DNA from 3 places in the Neobacillus sp. 114 genome. Region 2 is predicted to be linked to each of the others. Evidence: a T-box and tRNA genes for the amino acid it is inferred to sense, from the RefSeq annotation. Region 2 holds a T-box; the other regions hold tRNA genes.
The links. A T-box is a leader RNA that pairs with one kind of tRNA and senses whether it is charged. The one in region 2 lies ahead of proS (proline--tRNA ligase), so its partner is inferred to be a tRNA-Pro.
Positions count from the first base shown of each region.

Region 1: it encodes a tRNA-Pro, which carries the amino acid that the T-box ahead of proS (proline--tRNA ligase) is inferred to sense. The anticodon was not compared.
Region 3: it encodes a tRNA-Pro, which carries the amino acid that the T-box ahead of proS (proline--tRNA ligase) is inferred to sense. The anticodon was not compared.

Region 1 is NZ_CP126144.1:5,235,214-5,239,401, forward strand. Features, by position in the region: gene glgB (1,4-alpha-glucan branching protein GlgB) at 1-247, opposite strand, end outside; tRNA gene QNN06_RS25690 (tRNA-Glu) at 652-723, opposite strand; tRNA gene QNN06_RS25695 (tRNA-Ser) at 727-817, opposite strand; tRNA gene QNN06_RS25700 (tRNA-Asn) at 821-895, opposite strand; tRNA gene QNN06_RS25705 (tRNA-Ile) at 905-981, opposite strand; tRNA gene QNN06_RS25710 (tRNA-Gly) at 986-1,059, opposite strand; tRNA gene QNN06_RS25715 (tRNA-His) at 1,067-1,142, opposite strand; tRNA gene QNN06_RS25720 (tRNA-Phe) at 1,167-1,239, opposite strand; tRNA gene QNN06_RS25725 (tRNA-Asp) at 1,277-1,353, opposite strand; tRNA gene QNN06_RS25730 (tRNA-Met) at 1,357-1,430, opposite strand; tRNA gene QNN06_RS25735 (tRNA-Ser) at 1,600-1,692, opposite strand; tRNA gene QNN06_RS25740 (tRNA-Ile) at 1,710-1,786, opposite strand; tRNA gene QNN06_RS25745 (tRNA-Met) at 1,812-1,888, opposite strand; tRNA gene QNN06_RS25750 (tRNA-Ala) at 1,910-1,985, opposite strand; tRNA gene QNN06_RS25755 (tRNA-Pro) at 2,002-2,078, opposite strand; tRNA gene QNN06_RS25760 (tRNA-Arg) at 2,094-2,170, opposite strand; tRNA gene QNN06_RS25765 (tRNA-Leu) at 2,185-2,273, opposite strand; tRNA gene QNN06_RS25770 (tRNA-Gly) at 2,279-2,353, opposite strand; tRNA gene QNN06_RS25775 (tRNA-Leu) at 2,364-2,448, opposite strand; tRNA gene QNN06_RS25780 (tRNA-Lys) at 2,459-2,534, opposite strand; tRNA gene QNN06_RS25785 (tRNA-Thr) at 2,639-2,714, opposite strand; tRNA gene QNN06_RS25790 (tRNA-Val) at 2,724-2,799, opposite strand; rRNA gene rrf (5S ribosomal RNA) at 2,809-2,925, opposite strand; rRNA gene QNN06_RS25800 (23S ribosomal RNA) at 3,061-4,188, opposite strand, start outside.
Region 2 is NZ_CP126144.1:2,598,955-2,603,142, forward strand. Features, by position in the region: gene QNN06_RS12755 (MMPL family transporter) at 1-8, opposite strand, end outside; gene QNN06_RS12760 (MarR family winged helix-turn-helix transcriptional regulator) at 12-473, opposite strand; gene QNN06_RS12765 (hypothetical protein) at 605-805, opposite strand; gene QNN06_RS12770 (hypothetical protein) at 908-1,045, opposite strand; T-box leader at 1,216-1,431, shown strand; gene proS (proline--tRNA ligase) at 1,526-2,956, shown strand; gene QNN06_RS12780 (hypothetical protein) at 2,984-3,109, shown strand; gene QNN06_RS12785 (GNAT family N-acetyltransferase) at 3,249-3,809, shown strand; gene QNN06_RS12790 (YdcF family protein) at 3,829-4,188, opposite strand, start outside.
Region 3 is NZ_CP126144.1:3,295,896-3,300,083, reverse strand. Features, by position in the region: rRNA gene QNN06_RS16135 (23S ribosomal RNA) at 1-1,426, shown strand, start outside; rRNA gene rrf (5S ribosomal RNA) at 1,514-1,630, shown strand; tRNA gene QNN06_RS16125 (tRNA-Ser) at 1,751-1,841, shown strand; tRNA gene QNN06_RS16120 (tRNA-Glu) at 1,860-1,934, shown strand; tRNA gene QNN06_RS16115 (tRNA-Val) at 1,940-2,015, shown strand; tRNA gene QNN06_RS16110 (tRNA-Thr) at 2,021-2,096, shown strand; tRNA gene QNN06_RS16105 (tRNA-Leu) at 2,118-2,202, shown strand; tRNA gene QNN06_RS16100 (tRNA-Gly) at 2,210-2,284, shown strand; tRNA gene QNN06_RS16095 (tRNA-Arg) at 2,307-2,383, shown strand; tRNA gene QNN06_RS16090 (tRNA-Pro) at 2,399-2,475, shown strand; tRNA gene QNN06_RS16085 (tRNA-Ala) at 2,494-2,569, shown strand; tRNA gene QNN06_RS16080 (tRNA-Met) at 2,586-2,662, shown strand; tRNA gene QNN06_RS16075 (tRNA-Ser) at 2,670-2,762, shown strand; tRNA gene QNN06_RS16070 (tRNA-Met) at 2,882-2,955, shown strand; tRNA gene QNN06_RS16065 (tRNA-Asp) at 2,959-3,035, shown strand; tRNA gene QNN06_RS16060 (tRNA-His) at 3,066-3,141, shown strand; tRNA gene QNN06_RS16055 (tRNA-Gly) at 3,148-3,221, shown strand; tRNA gene QNN06_RS16050 (tRNA-Gln) at 3,226-3,300, shown strand; tRNA gene QNN06_RS16045 (tRNA-Gly) at 3,305-3,379, shown strand; tRNA gene QNN06_RS16040 (tRNA-Cys) at 3,388-3,461, shown strand; tRNA gene QNN06_RS16035 (tRNA-Leu) at 3,468-3,549, shown strand; rRNA gene rrf (5S ribosomal RNA) at 3,570-3,686, shown strand.

The sequences.
Region 1 (4,188 bases), 2.6 Mb from region 2:
TGATGACAATAATCCATACACCCTCACCATTTACTTTTTGTAATTCATATCCATCACCATTCCAGTGATTAAAATCCCCCACTAGCCTTACTTGGAGGGCATTCGGAGCCCAAACGCAAAATCGTGTATAAGTCTCTGCGGAATCCTTAAAGATATGAGCGCCAAAAAGCTGATGACTTTGAAAAAGATTTCCCTCGTGAAATAAGTGAAGCTGGTAATCAGTCGGAAAAAATGTATTCACTGCCATGGCTCTCCTCATCCTCACCTGAAAATATGTATTTCAAAAACCAATTATAAGTGCAAATAACAAATAATCCTTGTAAAACTTTTTTATCTTTTCTGACAGCAAGCGGGGAATGATTCTAAAAAATCTGTTTTTTTGACACAAATCTTCGTAATACGACAAAAAATCATTCAATTTTCGACATGATTCTATTAAGTTTTTTTGTAATTTTATTGTGAAAATAGTTTGAAAAGTTATTCAATTTTTGAAATGTTAGATACCAACATTTACGGAGAATAGGAGATTTGCAAGCGATTTCAACACTTTATTGCATTGCAGGAATAGCAAAAAGGTTATATTAATATAATGATTTGCATGTTCAAAAACAACAAAAAAGCTGATGACTATATGTCATCAGCTTTTTTGTATGACCCCTACGGGATTCGAACCCGTGTTACCGCCGTGAAAGGGCGGTGTCTTAACCGCTTGACCAAGGGGCCAAATGGCAGAGAAGAAGGGATTCGAACCCTCGCGCCGCTTACGCGACCTACTCCCTTAGCAGGGGAGCCCCTTGAGCCACTTGGGTACTTCTCTATTTGGCTCCGCAGGTAGGACTCGAACCTACGACCGATCGGTTAACAGCCGATAGCTCTACCACTGAGCTACTGCGGAATAATACTATGGTGGGCCTAAATGGACTTGAACCATCGACCTCACGCTTATCAGGCGTGCGCTCTAACCAGCTGAGCTATAGGCCCATAATGGAGCGGGTGATGGGAATCGAACCCACAACAACAGCTTGGAAGGCTGTGGTTTTACCACTAAACTACACCCGCATTATAATGGGGCGGCTGATGGGAATCGAACCCACGAATGTCGGAACCACAATCCGATGCGTTAACCACTTCGCCACAACCGCCGTGATGTTTTTTAAAATGAAAGGTGGCTCAGGACGGAATCGAACCGCCGACACAAGGATTTTCAGTCCTTTGCTCTACCGACTGAGCTACTGAGCCATTATTAAATCATTTTTTCTATTGAGCCAAAGATAAATGGCGGTCTGGACGGGACTCGAACCCGCGACCTCCTGCGTGACAGGCAGGCATTCTAACCAACTGAACTACCAGACCGGATTGCGGGGGCAGGATTTGAACCTGCGACCTTCGGGTTATGAGCCCGACGAGCTACCGGACTGCTCCACCCCGCGATAATAAGAAGTATTAAATTTACGTCATGCTAAAAGCTAACGTAGGACTGTATCAATCTCAGAAAGCTTATTCAAACAGCAGCTCGATTGATACAACTCGCAGATTATTCATCGAAGCAACGCTCGTTGCTCCACCCCGCGATAATAAGAAATATAAAATTGAACTTTATGGCGGAGGAAGAGGGATTCGAACCCCCGCGCGGTTTAACCCGCCTGTCGGTTTTCAAGACCGATCCCTTCAGCCAAACTTGGGTATTCCTCCATAAAATATGAAACTAATGGTGGACCTTGTAGGACTCGAACCTACGACCGGACGGTTATGAGCCGTCTGCTCTAACCAGCTGAGCTAAAGGTCCAAGTTAAGGTTCTCAAAAGATAATTTGGTAGCGGCGGAGGGGATCGAACCCCCGACCTTACGGGTATGAACCGTACGCTCTAGCCAGCTGAGCTACACCGCCAAATTACATATTTAAATCTAATGGTGGAGCCTAGCGGGATCGAACCGCTGACCTCCTGCGTGCAAAGCAGGCGCTCTCCCAGCTGAGCTAAGGCCCCATGATTTTAGTGAGAATGGTCGGGAAAACAGGATTCGAACCTGCGACCCCTTGGTCCCAAACCAAGTGCTCTACCAAGCTGAGCTATTTCCCGTACTATTAAATTTAATGGCGCGCCCGACAGGAGTCGAACCCATAACCTTCTGATCCGTAGTCAGACGCTCTATCCAATTGAGCTACGGGCGCATCTTAATTTTAAATGGTGCCGAGGACCGGAATCGAACCGGTACGGTAGTCACCTACCGCAGGATTTTAAGTCCTGTGCGTCTGCCAGTTCCGCCACCCCGGCAATTTTGGAGCGGAAGACGGGATTCGAACCCGCGACCCCCACCTTGGCAAGGTGGTGTTCTACCACTGAACTACTTCCGCAATATTTAAATGGTGCGGGTGAAGGGAGTCGAACCCCCACGCCTTGCGGCGCCAGATCCTAAGTCTGGTGCGTCTGCCAATTCCGCCACACCCGCATAATTATAATGGTGAGCCATGAAGGACTCGAACCTTCGACCCTCTGATTAAAAGTCAGATGCTCTACCGACTGAGCTAATGGCTCGAAATAATAAAGTCTATCCAAAGACAACTTAGTTATTTCTGCTTAAAATCCCTTCGGGATTTCTCGCATGCTTCCGCTGATGTAACTCAAGGAAGTAAGAAGCATGGTGCCGGCTAAAGGACTTGAACCCTCAACCTACTGATTACAAGTCAGTTGCTCTACCAATTGAGCTAAGCCGGCATATTAATATGGTGGAGGATGACGGGATCGAACCGCCGACCCTCTGCTTGTAAGGCAGATGCTCTCCCAGCTGAGCTAATCCTCCAATTTAACAGCCTGGCAACGTCCTACTCTCACAGGGGCTTTCGCCCCAACTACCATCGGCGCTGAGAAGCTTAACTTCCGTGTTCGGGATGGGAACGGGTGTGACCTTCTCGCCATTACTACCAGACCATTTATCAGACACTATTTTATTATAATGTCTATTTCATATTTTGCAAGAGGAAATTTAAACTTTTTCATTCCCTCAAAACTAGATAATGCAGAAGAAGTTTAGTAAAAACGAGTTCACCTTACTTAATATGACTTGGTTAAGTCCTCGATCGATTAGTATCAGTCAGCTCCACACGTCACCGCGCTTCCACCTCTGACCTATCAACCTGATCATCTTTCAGGGATCTTACTAGCTTGACGCTATGGGAAATCTCATCTCGAGGGGGGCTTCATGCTTAGATGCTTTCAGCACTTATCCCGTCCACACATAGCTACCCAGCGATGCCTTTGGCAAGACAACTGGTACACCAGCGGTGCGTCCATCCCGGTCCTCTCGTACTAAGGACAGCTCCTCTCAAATTTCCTGCGCCCACGACGGATAGGGACCGAACTGTCTCACGACGTTCTGAACCCAGCTCGCGTACCGCTTTAATGGGCGAACAGCCCAACCCTTGGGACCGACTACAGCCCCAGGATGCGATGAGCCGACATCGAGGTGCCAAACCTCCCCGTCGATGTGGACTCTTGGGGGAGATAAGCCTGTTATCCCCAGGGTAGCTTTTATCCGTTGAGCGATGGCCCTTCCATGCGGAACCACCGGATCACTAAGCCCGACTTTCGTCCCTGCTCGACTTGTAGGTCTCGCAGTCAAGCTCCCTTGTGCCTTTACACTCTGCGAATGATTTCCAACCATTCTGAGGGAACCTTTGGGCGCCTCCGTTACATTTTAGGAGGCGACCGCCCCAGTCAAACTGCCCACCTGACACTGTCTCCCACCCCGATGAGGGGTGCGGGTTAGAATTTCAATACAGCCAGGGTAGTATCCCACCGACGCCTCCACCGAAGCTGGCGCTCCGGCTTCTCAGGCTCCTACCTATCCTGTACAAGCTGTACCAAAATTCAATATCAGGCTACAGTAAAGCTCCATGGGGTCTTTCCGTCCTGTCGCGGGTAACCTGCATCTTCACAGGTACTATAATTTCACCGAGTCTCTCGTTGAGACAGTGCCCAGATCGTTACGCCTTTCGTGCGGGTCGGAACTTACCCGACAAGGAATTTCGCTACCTTAGGACCGTTATAGTTACGGCCGCCGTTTACTGGGGCTTCGATTCAGAGCTTCGCTTGCGCTAACCCCTCCTCTTAACCTTCCAGCACCGGGCAGGCGTCAGCCCCTATACTTCGCCTTGCGGCTTTGCAGAGACCTGTGTTTTTGCTAAACAGT
Region 2 (4,188 bases):
GCTCTCACTTGTTATTCCCCCAGTTCTTCCTGTTTCTTGTTGTCTAAAATTTGTGCTAATTTTTCATACGTGTTTATAAAAGTTGTGATTTCGGTTTCATCGAACTGGGTAATGATAGATTCAACCAATTGATGGACTTTTTCCTGGGCACTTTGAAACAGTTCGACGCCTTCTTGTGTAGGTGTTAAATAAACCACTCTGCGATCTTTTTCATCCCTAGTTCGTTGTATCAATCCTCTATCTGTCATTCGATTTATGATGGCTGTTATTGCACTTTTATTTACCTGAAAAACTTCAGCCAATTCCGTTGACGTACATTCTCCAGTCTGGTGGATATACCTTAAGATGTAGTGCTGGTCATTGGTCAATTCGTTCCCAAGTTGATTTTTAATTAAGGCTTCCGCTTTTTTATGTACCTGAAAGGAAATGTTAACATAGCGGTCAATTAAATCCTGGATTGTGTTGTTATCCATTTTGCTTTCACCCCATTACTTTTTGGAAAATAGTTAATCTATTGAACTATTCACCTGTTAAACTATATAACAAAGTAAATATTGTGTCAATTAGGAACAATCAGCAAAAAAAGACCTTGATTTTATAACAATCAAGGCCATTGCTCCATATGCTTTTGTAGTTTTTTCTTTTTCGTGATTCTTTTGATTAGATATATACCGGCTATCAATGCCAGCACATTTAATGAATCGCCAAAGTTAATTGTTAAACTGAATTGGTTATTCACCTTAATATCACTTTTATTGTTTGTTGTACTAGGACCACTTTTTATTTCCGGCTCTTTCTTTACCACTCGCATGCCCCCTAAAATCTATCATTTCTCTATTAATCATATTCAGGGCGGGGGAAATAATGCTAGATTTTAACAAAGAGGTTTATGAAACAAATTGAGGGATTATCCTTCATTTTTTTCTTTTTCAACGGCATTTTTAAAAATACGTTTCAGGGCTTCATTTTGCATTCTCATGTATTCAAGCAATGTTTCTTTTTCTTCCTCATCGAGCTCAAGTTCATCTTTTTTTTCCTTTTTCATGCAAATCACCCCAATTTAGCTATTAATAGCATTTTAACCGATTCGGAACGTCGATTAAAGTGGTATTAAAAATTTTAAAAAGGCAATAATGGTTAATACTAATGAAAAATATTCCTATAAAGGAATTGACTTTTAGCTAAGGGAAATATATAATTTTTTCAAAAATATAGATTGAAACAATGACGGGGATTAGTAAAATGAAAAAGGTCTTACCAAGAGAGGAAACCATTGGTGCGAGGTTTCTTAAGACGGTCATTTGAACCTGCCTCCGAGTTCTGTATCGGATGAATTGAAGATACATGCGGATCAAATCCGTTATCATGCAAAGAGTTTAAAGCATTTGCTTTATGAATTTAGGGTGGTACCGCCAGGCCTTGGTCCCTTTTTAGGATCAGGGCCTTTTTATATGCAAAAAGCTAAATGCGTCTAAAACAGACGCTGGAGCGGGAAATATTTTTCAGAAAATGATGAGGTGTCAAAATGGCTAAGGAATTTGTAAAAGATATTACTGCGATGGATGAGGACTTCGCGCAGTGGTATACAGATGTTGTTACAAAAGCAGATTTAATCGATTATTCAAGCGTCCGCGGTTCAATGATTATCCGCCCATACGGATTCGCCCTGTGGGATAATATCAAAAATGAACTGGACCGCCGCATTAAAGAAACCGGGCATGAAAATGTGTATATGCCATTATTTATTCCTGAAAGCCTGCTGCAGAAGGAGAAGGACCACGTAGAAGGGTTTGCTCCTGAAGTTGCTTGGGTAACACACGGGGGTTCTGAAGAACTTGCTGAAAGACTGGTGGTCCGCCCAACTTCAGAGGTTTTATTCTGCGAGCATTATAAAAATATCATCCATTCTTATCGTGATTTACCAAAACTATATAACCAATGGGCTAACGTTGTCCGGTGGGAGAAAACAACCCGCCCATTCTTAAGAACATTGGAGTTCTTATGGCAGGAGGGCCACACAGCCCATGCAACAGATGAAGATGCAATGGAAGAAACGATCAAAATGTTGAATGTCTATGCTGAGGTTCTTGAAGGGATCCTAGCTATTCCAGTTGTAAAAGGGCAAAAAACTGAAAAAGAAAAGTTTGCCGGTGCAAAAGCCACCTTCACTGTTGAAAGCTTGATGCATGATGGAAAAGCGCTTCAGTCAGGAACTTCCCATCACTTTGGCACAGGTTTTGCTGAAGCATTTGGCATCCAATACACTGACAAAGAAGGAAAGCTTCAATATGTTCATCAAACATCATGGGGCTTTACAACTCGTGTTATCGGTGCCTTAATTATGGTTCACGGCGACGACCGCGGTTTGGTGATTCCGCCAAAAGCAGCACCAACTCAAGTGATGATTGTCCCAATCGCCCAGCATAAAGAAGGCGTGCTTGATTTTGCGTATGAATTGAAAAATTCACTTGGCAAAGTGGCACGCGTCGATATCGATGCCAGCGACAAAAAGCCAGGCTGGAAGTTCAATGAGTATGAAATGAAAGGTATTCCGGTCCGCTTGGAAGTTGGTCCAAAGGATATCGAAAACAAGCAGGTAGTTTTGGTACGCCGGGACACTTTGGAAAAAATCGTCGTTTCAATGGATCAATTAGAAGAGAAGCTTGTAGCGCTGCTTGAGGAGATTCAGTCGAACCTGTACAACAAAGCGTTGAAGCATCGTGAAGAAAGAACATCGGTTGCCACTACACTTGCTGAATTAAAGGAATCCTTGGAAGCAAAGCCAGGCTTTATCAAAGCAATGTGGTGCGGCGAGTTAGCCTGCGAAGAAAAAATCAAAGAAGATACTGGCGCTACATCACGTTGTATCCCATTTGAACAGGAAAAAGTATCTGATAAATGCGTTTGCTGCGGGAAAGACGCAGATCAGATGGTTTACTGGGCAAAAGCATATTAAAAATTACCTTTTTGAGGGGCTCTTTCGATGGGAGGAGCCCTTCTTTATGCAGTTTTGCTGCCTTTTAACCAGTCTCTCGATGACATTAGGGAGGATATCAGCGGATTTTTTCGGGATATCAGCGGATTTTTAATTTTATCAGCGAATTCATAAATTTATCAGCGAATCTCTATAAGATATCAGCGGATTTTCAAATATAACAGCGAATCGCCAAATTTGCAGTGTCACTTAACCGGGCAAAAAGGAATTTTACATTTTATATCGAACTTAACATAATAGGAGGTGCACAAAATTGAAACCTATCTTAATAGATTTCCCAGAAGAATTTTACACAGAAAGATTAGTTATTCGTAAGCCGATGCCGGGTGACGGAAAAGCGGTTTATGAGGCAATGCAGGTTTCCTTGACCGATCTGAAGCAGTGGATGCCTTGGGCCCACCGCAATCAAACGCCAGAAGAGGTAGAGGCCAACATGCGTGAAGCGCATGCGAAGTTTCTCACTAGAGAAGATCTAAGATTGCATATATTTCATAAAGAAACCGGTGAATTTATTGCATCTTCCGGATTGCATAGAATCAACTGGGATGTTCCCAAATTTGAAATTGGCTACTGGATTGATACACGGCATAGCGGAAAGGGCTACATAACGGAAGCGGTTGAGGGTATTACCAATTATGCTTTTCAGGAATTGAAAGCCAAGCGGGTAGAAATCCGCTGCGATTCTAAAAATGTGAAAAGCCGGGCCATTCCAGAACGTTTGGGATTTGACCTGGAAGGCATTTTAAAAAATGATAGTATTTCTGTTGTTGGAAATGAACCAAGAGATACATGTGTTTTTGCAAAAATAAAATAAAGTAACAAAAAAACTCGACCTAAAGTCGAGTTTTTAAATTAGCTAGGGACGTAACTAAATAATATTTTGTAATCGCCAAATATTCACGAATATATGATTTTGGGACAGCAATCAACGGTGTTCCCGCTGGAAGCCCTTGTACCTTAAGGTCGGCGTCAGAGGCAAGTGACAAGGCACGATAGAGATGAAAGTCATTCGTTACCACAACACCATCTTTAGCAGATATCGGAATGAGTTTTTTTGAAAAATGTATATTTTCATATGTATCAGTTGATTTAGGTTCTAAAACAATCCGAGATTCGTTAATCCCAAGTTTCTGCAGTTCTCTTTTAATACATTCAGCTTCAGATATATCCTCTCCGGGACCTTGCCCTCCTGA
Region 3 (4,188 bases), 700 kb from region 2:
ATGTGCGTGTAAGCAGTTAGGCTGGTGAATAGGAAAATCCGTTCACCTTAAGGCTGAGCTGTGATGCCGAGGGAATTATAGTACCGAAGTTCCTGATTCCACACTGCCAAGAAAAGCCTCTAGCGAGATAAAAGGTGCCCGTACCGCAAACCGACACAGGTAGGCGAGGAGAGAATCCTAAGGTGAGCGAGAGAACTCTCGTTAAGGAACTCGGCAAAATGACCCCGTAACTTCGGGAGAAGGGGTGCTTTTTGGGGTGAATAGCCCCGAAGAGCCGCAGTGAATAGGCCCAGGCGACTGTTTAGCAAAAACACAGGTCTCTGCAAAGCCGCAAGGCGAAGTATAGGGGCTGACGCCTGCCCGGTGCTGGAAGGTTAAGAGGAGGGGTTAGCTGCTAAGCGAAGCTCTGAATCGAAGCCCCAGTAAACGGCGGCCGTAACTATAACGGTCCTAAGGTAGCGAAATTCCTTGTCGGGTAAGTTCCGACCCGCACGAAAGGCGTAACGATCTGGGCACTGTCTCAACGAGAGACTCGGTGAAATTATAGTACCTGTGAAGATGCAGGTTACCCGCGACAGGACGGAAAGACCCCATGGAGCTTTACTGTAGCCTGATATTGAATTTTGGTACAGCTTGTACAGGATAGGTAGGAGCCTGAGAAGCCGGAGCGCCAGCTTCGGTGGAGGCGTCGGTGGGATACTACCCTGGCTGTATTGAAATTCTAACCCGCACCCCTTATCGGGGTGGGAGACAGTGTCAGGTGGGCAGTTTGACTGGGGCGGTCGCCTCCTAAAATGTAACGGAGGCGCCCAAAGGTTCCCTCAGAATGGTTGGAAATCATTCGCAGAGTGTAAAGGCACAAGGGAGCTTGACTGCGAGACCTACAAGTCGAGCAGGGACGAAAGTCGGGCTTAGTGATCCGGTGGTTCCGCATGGAAGGGCCATCGCTCAACGGATAAAAGCTACCCTGGGGATAACAGGCTTATCTCCCCCAAGAGTCCACATCGACGGGGAGGTTTGGCACCTCGATGTCGGCTCATCGCATCCTGGGGCTGTAGTCGGTCCCAAGGGTTGGGCTGTTCGCCCATTAAAGCGGTACGCGAGCTGGGTTCAGAACGTCGTGAGACAGTTCGGTCCCTATCCGTCGTGGGCGCAGGAAATTTGAGAGGAGCTGTCCTTAGTACGAGAGGACCGGGATGGACGCACCGCTGGTGTACCAGTTGTCTTGCCAAAGGCATCGCTGGGTAGCTATGTGCGGACGGGATAAGTGCTGAAAGCATCTAAGCATGAAGCCCCCCTCGAGATGAGATTTCCCATAGCGTCAAGCTAGTAAGATCCCTGAAAGATGATCAGGTTGATAGGTCAGAGGTGGAAGCGCGGTGACGTGTGGAGCTGACTGATACTAATCGATCGAGGACTTAACCAAGTCATTATTAAGTAAGGCGCACTCGTTTTTACTATACTTCTTCTGCATTATCTAGTTTTGAGGGAATGAAACCTATAATTCAATAGGTCCGGTAGTAATGGCGAGAAGGTCACACCCGTTCCCATCCCGAACACGGAAGTTAAGCTTCTCAGCGCCGATGGTAGTTGGGGCGAAAGCCCCTGTGAGAGTAGGACGCCGCCGGGCTAAGACAGAAATTTTACTTTCTGTCTTTTTTCTTCCCCTAAAATGAATTTGGAAGAAATTGTTCGTTGATATAAAAGTATAGATGTGCGAAAATATTCACTGTCGCTTCTTTCATATTATGGAGAGCTGTCCGAGTGGCCGAAGGAGCACGATTGGAAATCGTGTATACGTTAACCGCGTATCAAGGGTTCAAATCCCTTGCTCTCCGCCATAATAAAATTTTTAAAATGGCCCCTTGGTCAAGCGGTTAAGACACCGCCCTTTCACGGCGGTAACACGGGTTCGAATCCCGTAGGGGTCACCAAAAATGGAGGATTAGCTCAGCTGGGAGAGCATCTGCCTTACAAGCAGAGGGTCGGCGGTTCGATCCCGTCATCCTCCACCATAAATGCCGGCTTAGCTCAATTGGTAGAGCAACTGACTTGTAATCAGTAGGTTGAGGGTTCAAGTCCTTTAGCCGGCACCACTTCAAATAATTACTTCTTTTGCGGGTGTGGCGGAATTGGCAGACGCACCAGACTTAGGATCTGGCGCCTTCGGGCGTGGGGGTTCGACTCCCTTCACCCGCACCATTTATTTGCGGAAGTAGTTCAGTGGTAGAACATCACCTTGCCAAGGTGGGGGTCGCGGGTTCGAATCCCGTCTTCCGCTCCAATTTTTCAATAAAACTAATAATGCGCCCGTAGCTCAATTGGATAGAGCGTCTGACTACGGATCAGAAGGTTATGGGTTCGACTCCTGTCGGGCGCGCCATCAAATTTCATTCACCGGGAAGTAGCTCAGCTTGGTAGAGCACTTGGTTTGGGACCAAGGGGTCGCAGGTTCGAATCCTGTCTTCCCGACCATTTTTTCAAAAAAATTATGGGGCCTTAGCTCAGCTGGGAGAGCGCTTGCATGGCATGCAAGAGGTCAGCGGTTCGATCCCGCTAGGCTCCACCATAGAAATCATATATTTGGCGGTGTAGCTCAGCTGGCTAGAGCGTACGGTTCATACCCGTAAGGTCGGGGGTTCGATCCCCTCCGCCGCTACCAATTATTCGGAGGAATACCCAAGTCCGGCTGAAGGGATCGGTCTTGAAAACCGACAGGCGGGTTAAACCGCGCGGGGGTTCGAATCCCTCTTCCTCCGCCATAAGACTGTTATTTATTTTAGAGTGTATCAATTGATCTCTTTCTTGAATATACTTTTGAAGATTAATACAGTCAGGCGTTAGCTTTTAGCATGGCGTAAACTTAATACTTTCTTATTATCGCGGGGTGGAGCAGTTCGGTAGCTCGTCGGGCTCATAACCCGAAGGTCGCAGGTTCAAATCCTGCCCCCGCAATTCGGTCTGGTAGTTCAGTTGGTTAGAATGCCTGCCTGTCACGCAGGAGGTCGCGGGTTCGAGTCCCGTCCAGACCGCCACCAATTAAATTTTTTATAAAAATCAATATGGCGGTTGTGGCGAAGTGGTTAACGCATCGGATTGTGGTTCCGACATTCGTGGGTTCGATTCCCATCAGCCGCCCCATCTAATGCGGGTGTAGTTTAGTGGTAAAACCACAGCCTTCCAAGCTGTTGTTGTGGGTTCGATTCCCATCACCCGCTCCATTATTGGGCTATAGCCAAGCGGTAAGGCAACGGACTTTGACTCCGTCATTCGTAGGTTCAAATCCTGCTAGCCCAGCCAATATGCGGAAGTAGTTCAGTGGTAGAACACCACCTTGCCAAGGTGGGGGTCGCGGGTTCGAATCCCGTCTTCCGCTCCAAACAATATGGCGGCATAGCCAAGTGGTAAGGCACAGGTCTGCAACACCTTTACCACCGGTTCGAATCCGGTTGTCGCCTCCATATCATGCCGGTGTGGCGGAATTGGCAGACGCGCACGACTCAAAATCGTGTTCCGCAAGGAGTGTCGGTTCGACCCCGACCACCGGTATTATACTTAAATAAAATATGTCCGGTAGCAATGGCGAGAAGGTCACACCCGTTCCCATCCTGAACACGGAAGTTAAGCTTCTCAGCGCCGATGGTAGTTGGGGCAAAAGCCCCTGTGAGAGTAGGACGCCGCCGGGCAAACAAAAAGACAACTGAAATGGTTGTCTTTTTTTGTGAAGTAAAGCTTAAAGGTTGAAATTTTGATGCAGTAATATCGTCGAAGATCACTTAGAAATACTCTCTACCAAGGTTTCCTAAAAAGTCTGAAGTACTTGATGTGCAGTCTTCGGACAAAATCGAGTGAAAAAGAGGTGGAAGCGTCCGAACCTGTGTAACCTTCGGACAAAATCGCTTTAAAAAGGGGTGGAAGCGTCCGAACCTGTGTACCCTTCGGACAAAATCGTTTTAAAAAGAAGTGGAAGTGTCCGAACTTGACAACCTTCGGACAAAATTGTCTGAAAAAAGTCCGGAAGTGTCCGAATCTGGGGCACCTTCGGACAAATTCGCTTAAAAAAGAATCGGAAGCGTCCGAACCTTCTTAGTCTTGAGCCGTTTCCGCCCATCATTTGAGGCAAAAGAACCGTCCCCATGCATCAATAAATATTTTATTCTGAAAATTCATTGAACTTTTTTGTTAAAA